3 regions of the Blautia sp. RTP21359st1_E11_RTP21359_211015 genome follow, and region 2 is predicted to be linked to each of the others. Evidence: riboswitches for the same ligand, from Rfam matches in the RefSeq annotation. Region 2 holds a riboswitch; each other region holds the start of a gene.
The links. Region 2 has a riboswitch for cobalamin ahead of AB5026_RS01385 (cysteine-rich small domain-containing protein). Riboswitches for the same ligand answer to the same signal wherever they lie in the genome.

Region 1 (3,283 bases), on a different contig from region 2:
CCAGGTCTTTGTTCCGTTTACTATAGCTGCCTCTATGTAAAGACTCTTCTTGACTTTCAAGACCATACTTCGTGCAAGACGGGCATATTTTGTCCAGCTTACAGCCGCAATGGAGATAACGGCATTGACCAGGTTTGGTCCAAGCATACCGGCAATGGCAATGGCCAGTACAAGCCCAGGGAAGGAGATCATCATATCTGCAATACGCATGATCACTGCATCCACAACGCCGCCGAAATATCCGGCAATAACTCCTAAAAATGTACCGATGACAAAGATCACCGCAACCAGACATAAGGTCATGATCAGAGAGGTTCTTGTTCCGAAGATAACACGGGAAAGAAGATCTCGTCCAAGCTTATCCGTTCCGAACGGATGAGCGGAACTTGGCTCCTGCAGTGATTCGGTCATAACTGCATCCAGTGGATCATATGGTGAGAGCTGTGGCGCAAAGATCGCAATTCCGATCACCACGAGACCCAGAATGAAGAAAAGAGTGAACTGTTTATTTTCTTTGAATGTTCGTAATACCTTTTTCAATTATCTATCCTCCTTAAGTCTTGGATCGAGATAAGTATAGGACAGATCCACAAGCAGGTTGATGCACATGTACAGGATTGCGATCCAGAGTACATAGCCCTGTACAAGAGGATAGTCACGACAGGAAATTGCTTTTACTGCCATATTTCCCATTCCAGGCCAGTTGTAAATGATCTCTACAACTGCAGTACCTCCCAGAAGACTTCCAAGGGAAAGCCCCAGCAGCGTTACCAGCGGAAGCATAACATTAGGAAGAACGTGTTTCCAGAGAATGACGCTTTCCTTGATTCCACGCATTCTTGCACCTGTGACATAATCCTGATGAAGTTCCTCCAGCACTGCACTTCTTACCTGTCTGGTATATTTTGCAGACATGGCAAGTGCAAGAGTCAGCGCCGGGAGGATCATAGATTTAAAATCCGTACTGCCCCCGGCAACATTGATCCAGCGAAGCTGAACACCAAAGATGCTGAGAAGGATCAGGCCCAGCCAGAAGCTTGGAACAGATACTCCCACAAAGGTAATCCCTCTCACAAAATAATCTGGGAATTTGTTCTGATATACAGCGGCCAGGATTCCAAGCGGTATGGAAATAATGACCATCATCAGAAGTGCCAGCAACGACATCCTCAGCGTCGGCCAGAAACAGGATACCAGTTTATCTGTTACCGGCATTTTGAAAGAATAGGACTGTCCCATATCTCCTGTAACAACACCCTTCAGCCAGGAACCATACTGCACGAGAAAGGGCTGATCAAGGCCAAGCTCATGTCTTGTCTGTTCCAGAAGCTCTGGTGTAGGAAGATTACCACACTCTGTCAGCATGATCTCCGCAGGATCACCAGGTGACAGGTAGGTCAGTCCAAATGTGAAAAAGCTGATTCCAAATAATACAATGATGATCTGGAGAAATCTTTTTCCTACTTGTTTCTTTGTCACGTTTTACTCCTTTCCTCATTTGATGCGATTTTAACATTGCCGTTTTAATTTAGTTAGATAAAAGAAACTATTGGATTCTTAATATGCAGAATATGCATGGAATTTTAGAAAATTTGCACGAAAAAAGCCCGTGACGAAATACGGGCACACAAAATAAATATGCTTCCTATCTTCCGTAAGAATCATTTTAAAACAATTGCAAGCAGGTCTCCTGACTTAGGATCCTTACCCTCAGACACCTTCCCGGTCTATTTCTCACGCACTCGACCAGTGGTACTTTGTCTGAGGATTTCCCCTTACAGTGACGGGATCGTACCGGATTTACACCGGTTTCCCTATTAATCCTCTCAGAACTTACAACGGCTGATGTGAAAATCAGCAAATGCTGTCAAATTACTGAAACATTATATGATAAAACTATAGTTTATGTCTATGGAAAAATGTTATATTTTTAGAAAACTCATAAATTTTGTTAAAGATGCTTGAATTGTATATATCCCCCATGGGGGATTTGACAATTGGATTTATCTGATCTGCTAAAAAAACACGGATTTTACCTCGCTATTTTTACAAATAGAATAGCAAATGGTAAAACCCGGTTTTCTTACTGTTTCAATATGATTTCAGACAGAAGCGTTCTGAAAAGGTTGTTTACTATCAGGTCAGAGTCTCCGTGATCGCTGCATATGCGATCATTGGTCCGTCTTCAATAATGTTCAGACTGGCTGTCTGATAAAGTACGACTCCGTTTTCAGTTGCAATAGATGTGTAAAGTAAATTTCCATAGTAATCTCTCAGTTCACCCAATTCTTCTCCCTTAAAGAAGTACTCTCCAGGCTTCTTGGATGGATACCAGCATCCGGTATACGGCGCATATTCATAGACTACATTTTCAAGAAGCATCTGACGGTAATGCTTCAGACCATGACATTTCTTTCCCTGGAGATGAAAAACAAGGTGACGGACGTCTCTTTTATCCTGTTCTACTTCCTCCCAGGTCCAGTAGCTGTGTCCGCCTCTTTCGATGAGAATACTTGGAATTCCAAGAGAAGAAGCATAATTGTAGGCGCCACCTGTGGCGGTTGTGGAACGGACCACATATTTTACGCCGATATGCCGTGCCATATGTAATGATTTCTCTGCTGTCTTTTCATCTACAACCCCTACATAATAAACATAGGGATGAAGCTGTTCGAACCCATCTCCGCTATGCAGGTCGATATAATAATCTGCTATGGAAAAAAGCTTTGTTACTATAGCATAGGCAATACGATCTGCAGCTGTTCCCTCAGGATCTCCGGGGAAAACGCGGTTCAGGTTCTTGCCATCCTCATAGACCAAACTCATGGTGCGATGCTCAAAGCCACTGACATTGACCAGTGGAACGATGATCACATTTCCCTTCAGTTCTTCCGGTTGAAATTCTTTTGCAAGTTCCATTGCCGCCTGGATTCCCACATACTCCGCACTGTGTATTCCTGCTGTGATCAGTATCGTCGGTCCGTCTTTCACTCCGCATATCACAGTTGCCGGCATTGCTATGCCGTATCCTGTGATCTTAATTTTCCCCTGTGCCTTCTCTCCTTTTTCAATCACCCAGTCATCAATTTTGATCATTGGTTGTTTCCCTTTTCCTTTTTTATATTTCCGCACTTTTGACGATAAGTATATCATGCCTAACCGAAATTGTACATATTCTTTTAAGATTCCGGGAAAACAGAAAAAAGCTTTCGTAACCGTTCATTCTGATCCGACGTACAAAAGCTTTTTTCCTGAATGATATATAATTTATCTTTTTACCAAT
Region 2 (3,283 bases):
CTGTCTGACCTTCTTACAAGAGCAGAGTACACACAGAAGACTTATGAGCAGGACCGTAAGAGCCTTGAAAAATATTCCAATACGATCCAGCAGGTGGCAAACCTGGAGGCACAGTACACACAGGAGAAGGCAGAACTGGAGGGAATGAAGCAGGAATATGAGGCAGAGTCCCAGAACCTGCAGGCACAGCTGGATGAGAAGCGTGCCACATCCGCAGATTATGATAATGAGATCGCCTACGCACAGCAGCAGGCTACAGATTATGCCAACCTTCTTGCAGAGCAGACTGCAGAGCTTCAGAGATTAGAGGCTGAGCGTATTGCAGCAGAGGAAGAGGCAAGACGTCAGGCCGAGGCTGAAGCAGCAGCGAGAGCACAGGCTGAGGCAGAAGAGGAAGCAAGACGTCAGGCAGAGCAGGAAGCACAGCAGGATGAGGCGGACGAGAGCGAAGACGTACAGTACGATGAGGACGGCGACGTGATCGAGAATGCAGATGAGGATACTGCAGAAGATGACACCGAGGATGTGGATGAAGATGCAGACAATGGTGAGAATGATGATGCGTCCGAGGATACTGAGAATACAGAGGATAATGCAGACGCAGATTACGATAACAGCACAGACGCATCTGAAGAAAGTGCAGAGGACACATCTAATGCAGAGGATACATCTTCAGACAGTGACAGTTCTTCTTACAGCAGTGGTTCCGGATCTTCTGTTGTGAATTATGCTACACAGTTTGTGGGAAATCCTTACGTATGGGGCGGAACAAGCCTTACCAATGGTGCAGACTGCTCCGGATTTGTACAAAGTGTCTATGCGAACTTCGGAGTCAGCCTTCCGAGAACCTCCTATGAGCAGCAGAATGCAGGTACAGAAGTATCCTACGCAGATGCACAGCCGGGAGATCTGATCTGCTATGGCGGACACGTGGCTATTTACATGGGTAATGGCCAGATCGTTCATGCATCGAACTCTCAGGACGGGATCAAGATCAGCAATGATGCTACATACAGAACAATTGTATCTGTAAGACGTCTTGTATAATAAGAACGTACAACAGAAAATAAAAATACAGCAGCCCGACAGTAGTTTGTCGGGCTGTTTTTGACGTCGGAAAAAATATTGAAAACCCATGGAACGGATTGAACAGCAATAAAATATGCTCAAAAATGTATAAATATTGAAAACAGTATTGACATATAATTAACAGGATGTTATTATAATGTCAGTATAATTCCATATTGAACATAGCAAGTGCTGAGGATAGCTGACAGTTATATATTGATTATCAGAAGTCCACAGAAAAGGGAATCAGGTGTGAAACCTGAGCGATCCGGTCACTGTAACGGAGGAGCGAATCTCATAGTCCATTGTACATATGTATGAGAAGGAGAGAGGAGTCATGATCCCGGAGCCAGGAAACCTGCTTGTTATGGCGAGGTTAAACTTCCGTGTAAAGTGTAACAACCATTTCAGGGACTCCGCACCCCTGGGACGTTGTCTACTTTTTTACGAGAGTAGGCATTTTTTTATGGAATGCGCCTGTTCATATGAATTATACATGATTAAATGGCAGGCGATACTACTCCGGATACATTCGTTCCCTCCGCGCACTCATGAACGGATTATATTTCTACCCCGGGGTGGCATCGCTACCTCTTTTTTTATAGGAAAAAATTATGTGTGGTTATGTCAGGAGAGGAGAAAAGAGCCATGGAGAAACCATACTGGGAAGGCAAAGAATACTCTTACTTCAGCCACAAAAACTGTGAGTATTTTCCGTGCCATAAAGGGGCAGATCCGGAGAACTTCAATTGTCTGTTCTGCTATTGTCCTTTATATGCACTGGGAGATAAATGTGGTGGTAATTTCCGCTTTACGGAAAGCGGGATCAAAGACTGCACCGAATGCAAGCTTCCTCACAGAAGAGAAAATTTCGGATATGTTACAGGTAAATATAGCGAGCTTGCGGAAATTGTACGGAAGCAGCGGGAAAAATAAAAAACAGGCCAGTTCAGATACAGGAAAATGTATATTCCTGTGTTTGAACTGGCCTGTTTTGTTTGGAGTGGACAATATCTGTTATCTGTCGGAAAAGATACAGAAGATCATTCTCTGGTTTGGAGAAAAACCTTGAGTCTGGGAATCTGGTTGTTGAGGATCAGCTGTTCCGGAAACATGGCCTGATGAACAAACTCAGCAGCACAGGTAAAATCTCCGATATGCTCCGGGCCATGGCTGTCACTGGAAAGAAGCAGCGGCAGATCATATTTGCGGCAGCATCGAAGGATCTCGAAACAGTTTTCTCTTGTGTCGCCACGATAGCCATAAGGTGCAAGAGAAGCTTCGTTGATCTCAAAGATCGTGCCGGTTTCCCTGGCAGCCCTTGCAAGCGCATCATAATTAACCGGGTAATGAGTGTTATCACTATGTCCGAGGATCTTTACACAGGGGTTTTTCATTACATTGATAAAAGCTTCTGTGTTTTCGGCTCTGGTACCGCAGCGGTAATTCCAGGCATGCATGCTGGCAATGGCGTAATCAAGTTTACATAATGATTCCTGATCTAAATCTACCGTTCCGCTGCGGTCAAGGATATTCAGTTCAATTCCGTAGAGTAATTCTACACCGAAATGTTTTTTGGGAGAATAGGTAAGGCTGCGGAAATAGGAGGAAGTTCCGGCTGCCAGAGTGCCGGGACCGTGATCAGTGATCCCGAGAAGCCGGAGACCTTTCTCGGCAGCTGCGCGTGCCATGTTGGTGATGGTACATTCCGTGCCGTGACCACTGGCGATGGAGTGGGTATGCATATCAGAAAGATACATAAAAATACACCTCTTTTACTGTTTGAGAACATGTGACAGAGCGGAATACGAATGTCCGCTTTGCATAAATTTTTTCTGAAAAACAAAGGAATTCCTATATAAATCCAAGTATGGCAGAGCAGAAAAACAAAGTCAATAGAGAAAAACATAAAAATACAAAAAACAAATAAAATCAACAGGGCGCAACCGATAAAAACCACAAAAACAGCTATAAACACATGTTGGATTTCGTTGACATCGAAGTAGGGGTAAGGTATAATAAAACTACATGAGCACATAGCCGGACAGGAGCGGTTCTGGAAGCGTAGAGGCAGACAGATCACCAGAAACAACCGGTTATGAGAAAGGAGAATCATGGAGAAATTTCATATAGCAGATGTTCCGAAAACAGACAGGATCACACATCTTGTAGATAATCTTTATGCAAAGATGCCGGTGATCGAATCTGCCAGAGC
Region 3 (3,283 bases), on a different contig from region 2:
GCCGCTTCCACTTTCTCCCACCAGAGCATGGATCCTTCCGCGTTTTACTTCCAGGCTGACATCTTTTACTGCATGAACCATTCCGTGAGATGTCTGAAACTCCACATGTAGTCTTTTTACCCTTAGGACATCATTTTTGGGCTGTTCCATTCTGTATTCCCTCCCCCAGATAATTAAATGCCAGAACAATGATCATGATCAGTATGCCCGGATAAAACATCAGTCTTGGATAAGTCTGGATATAACTTCTACTGTCACTGAGCATGATCCCCCATTCCGGTGTCGGCGCCTGCACACCAAGGCCGATAAAGGAAAAACCGGCAATTGACAGAATGATCGAACCGATTTCCATTGTTGCCAGTGCGATCACAGATGGCAGGATATTTCTCAATACATGCCTAAATATGATCCTTGCGTGGCCGCAGCCGCCGGCTTTTAGTGCGGTCATATAATTTTTATTTTTTTCCTGAAGTGTCAATGCTCGGGCAAGCCTTGCATATTCTGCCCAGGATACGACCGATAAGGACAGAATCAGATGAGCGCCGCTGGCTCCTACGGTTCCTGCAATGGCAAGTGCCACAATAAAGACCGGCATAGCCATAAATACATCAATGATCCTCATAATTATGGAATCGATTTTTCCACCTACATATCCGGCAAACAGTCCGATCGGCACCCCGACACATACAGTAATCAGAAGCACCGTAAAGCTATAGCTCAGTGAATACCGGCTGCCCCAGAGAAGTCTTGATAAAATACATCGTCCCAGCTGATCAGTACCTAAAGGATATGCCGCCGACGGATTCTTTAATTTTATCGAAACATCCACAAGCAGTGGATCATGCGGCGCCAGTACAGGTGCAAAAATAGCTGCCAATGCAAAAATTATGACCACCATCAATCCTATTTTTGTTTTCGGTGACCGGAATACCTGTTTCCAGTACAGATTCTGGATCATGCTTTTTTCTGTTTTCTGCTTTCTTCTGCTTCCCATTCTATGATCTCTCCTTTACTTTAACTGGATTCGCCGGTCAATCGCAGAATAGGCGATATCCACAAGAAAATTTAATACTACAATGCCAACAGCCAGAATAAAGATAAAACATTGTAGCACCGGAGTGTCTTTTGAGATCACGGATTTCAATGCCAGATTTCCGATTCCCTGAATTGAAAAAATACTTTCTATCACAGCTGAGCCACAGAAAAAACCGATCACAATTGATACCAGACGTGTAAGCACAGGAATCAGAATATTTTTCAGACCATGACGCAAAATTACATTTACAGATGACAATCCCTTAGCTCTGCTGGCACGTATGTAATCCTGCTTCAGCACCTGTATCATATTGGTACGGATCAATCTCGTCATAATTCCAAAGAAACTGATATCCATGGCAAATGCCGCAAGAATCGGGATGCCTCCGGCATCTCCTCCGATCACGGAAATCACTTTTAGCTTTACTCCAAATATATAGAGCAGCATCAGACCGATCCAGAAAGACGGCATAGATACACTGAGGGACGACAAAATGCGAATGACTTTATCCAGAACTCTGTTTTCATAAATTGCCGACAAAATTCCAAGAGGGACTGACACGATCATCAACAATAAAAACGAAGTAACTGCCAGTTTAAATGTCTGTGGAAAATATCTTTTTAATTCCTCAAAAGCCGGTTTTCTGGTAGAATATGATTTTCCAAAATCGCCATGAAGTGCCTGATCCAGCCATTTCCCGTATTGTACCAGCACCGGCTGATCCAGTCCTTCCTCATGCCGTACTTCTTCTACCTGCTCCGGTGACGGATGCTCATATTTTTTCTCCGCCAGCACTCTGGCCGCATCACCTGCCGATATAAAACTCAGCATAAAAATAATAAATGTAACCGCCAGCACTACCGGAATCATAAATATAAAACGCTTTGCAATTACTTTTCCCATTTTCATTTCTCCTCATTTTTCATCTGTTTATTCGGTTAAAATAAAAAAAGCTGATATGATCCAGCATCATATCAGCACAAAAAACAAACCTCCACCTCAGGCAGAGCTTATTCCTTCTGTATCCCATCCGAATCAGAATTCTTCTGTCAAAAAGGCAAGTCTCCTGACTCCAGTTCTTCCTACTTACCATCTTCCCGGATCTCTCCAGTGATATTTTGGTTTTCGTCCCTGTCACAGTAGCGGTGGCTGTTCTGGCATTTCACCAGATTCCTTATTAAGTACTTTGTACACCCTTCTGACTATTCAATTTTCATAGTTGCAATGAATAAATATTATAATATCATACTTTTCTTTTTATATAAATAGTTTTTTGTCAAATATAAAATATCTGAACATTTCATAGTGAAACCCGGATATTTTCTGCCTGTATTATTATAGATCCCTTAAGTAAATAACATTATGTATGAACGGTGACTTCTTTATATTTCCGTATAATGATCATATAACTTACGAATAATAAAACAGCTGCACTGCTCCATGCACAGATCTCTGCATAGTATATTCCATCTTCACCGATCAGTTTTGGCAGCAGCAGCGCAACACTGACACGCATGATAAATTCTGCAATGCCGCTGGCAAGCGGAATCAAAGTATTACCCAGGCCCTGGATAGCGGAACGATACACATACAGCAGATACAGCACCCACAAAAAGACAGCCATGATAAACAAATACTTATATGCTATATCCAATACCTGTCGGGTCTGATCCGGTTCACCGGATACAAACAGGGACAGTACATTACGTCCAAACAGTACCATCATGCCGGAAATGAAAGCCGAAGTGAGCACTGCCATATAAGTGCCGCTGCGCACGCCTTTTCGAATCCTCTGGTATTTTTTTGCACCAAGATTCTGGCCCACATAGGTTGTAATAGCATATCCATATGAAACGGCAGCCATCTCCAAAACCCCATACAGCTTGTTCGATGCCGTAAATCCCGCCACAAACAGAAAACCAAATCCATTGATCACATACTGTACCACAAGTCCTCCCACGGAGATGATCACATTCTGTATCGCAAGAGGAACCGCCAGTTCCAAAAGCCGCAGGCTCATAGAGGGCTGCCTGTAAAAGTCCTTCTTTTCCAGGCGGATATCCGGGATTTTACGTAATACGATCAAACAGTACAAGGCAGAAAATCCCTGCGCGATAACGGTCGCCACTGCTGCTCCGGCTATACCCCAGCCAAAAACCGCCACAAATAACAAATCCAGTCCCACATTGATCACTGCTGCCACTGTCATTGCGATCAACGGAGATCTGCTGTTTCCAAGTGCCCGAA

Region 1: another riboswitch for cobalamin. It lies ahead of nikB (nickel ABC transporter permease); the one in region 2 lies ahead of AB5026_RS01385 (cysteine-rich small domain-containing protein).
Region 3: another riboswitch for cobalamin. It lies ahead of AB5026_RS07560 (ABC transporter permease); the one in region 2 lies ahead of AB5026_RS01385 (cysteine-rich small domain-containing protein).

What each region holds. Positions count from the first base shown of each region.
Region 1 is NZ_JBDGAB010000009.1:39,963-43,245, reverse strand. Features, by position in the region: gene nikC (nickel transporter permease) at 1-540, opposite strand, end outside; gene nikB (nickel ABC transporter permease) at 541-1,479, opposite strand; cobalamin riboswitch at 1,663-1,852, opposite strand; gene AB5026_RS04980 (M14 family metallopeptidase) at 2,137-3,096, opposite strand; gene hisIE (bifunctional phosphoribosyl-AMP cyclohydrolase/phosphoribosyl-ATP diphosphatase HisIE) at 3,268-3,283, opposite strand, start outside.
Region 2 is NZ_JBDGAB010000002.1:130,892-134,174, forward strand. Features, by position in the region: gene AB5026_RS01380 (NlpC/P60 family protein) at 1-1,047, shown strand, start outside; cobalamin riboswitch at 1,279-1,449, shown strand; gene AB5026_RS01385 (cysteine-rich small domain-containing protein) at 1,717-2,004, shown strand; gene AB5026_RS01390 (phosphatase) at 2,112-2,828, opposite strand; gene AB5026_RS01395 (glycyl radical protein) at 3,183-3,283, shown strand, end outside.
Region 3 is NZ_JBDGAB010000015.1:68,290-71,572, reverse strand. Features, by position in the region: gene AB5026_RS07570 (ABC transporter ATP-binding protein) at 1-150, opposite strand, end outside; gene nikC (nickel transporter permease) at 131-994, opposite strand; gene AB5026_RS07560 (ABC transporter permease) at 1,010-1,939, opposite strand; cobalamin riboswitch at 2,075-2,249, opposite strand; gene AB5026_RS07555 (MATE family efflux transporter) at 2,397-3,283, opposite strand, start outside.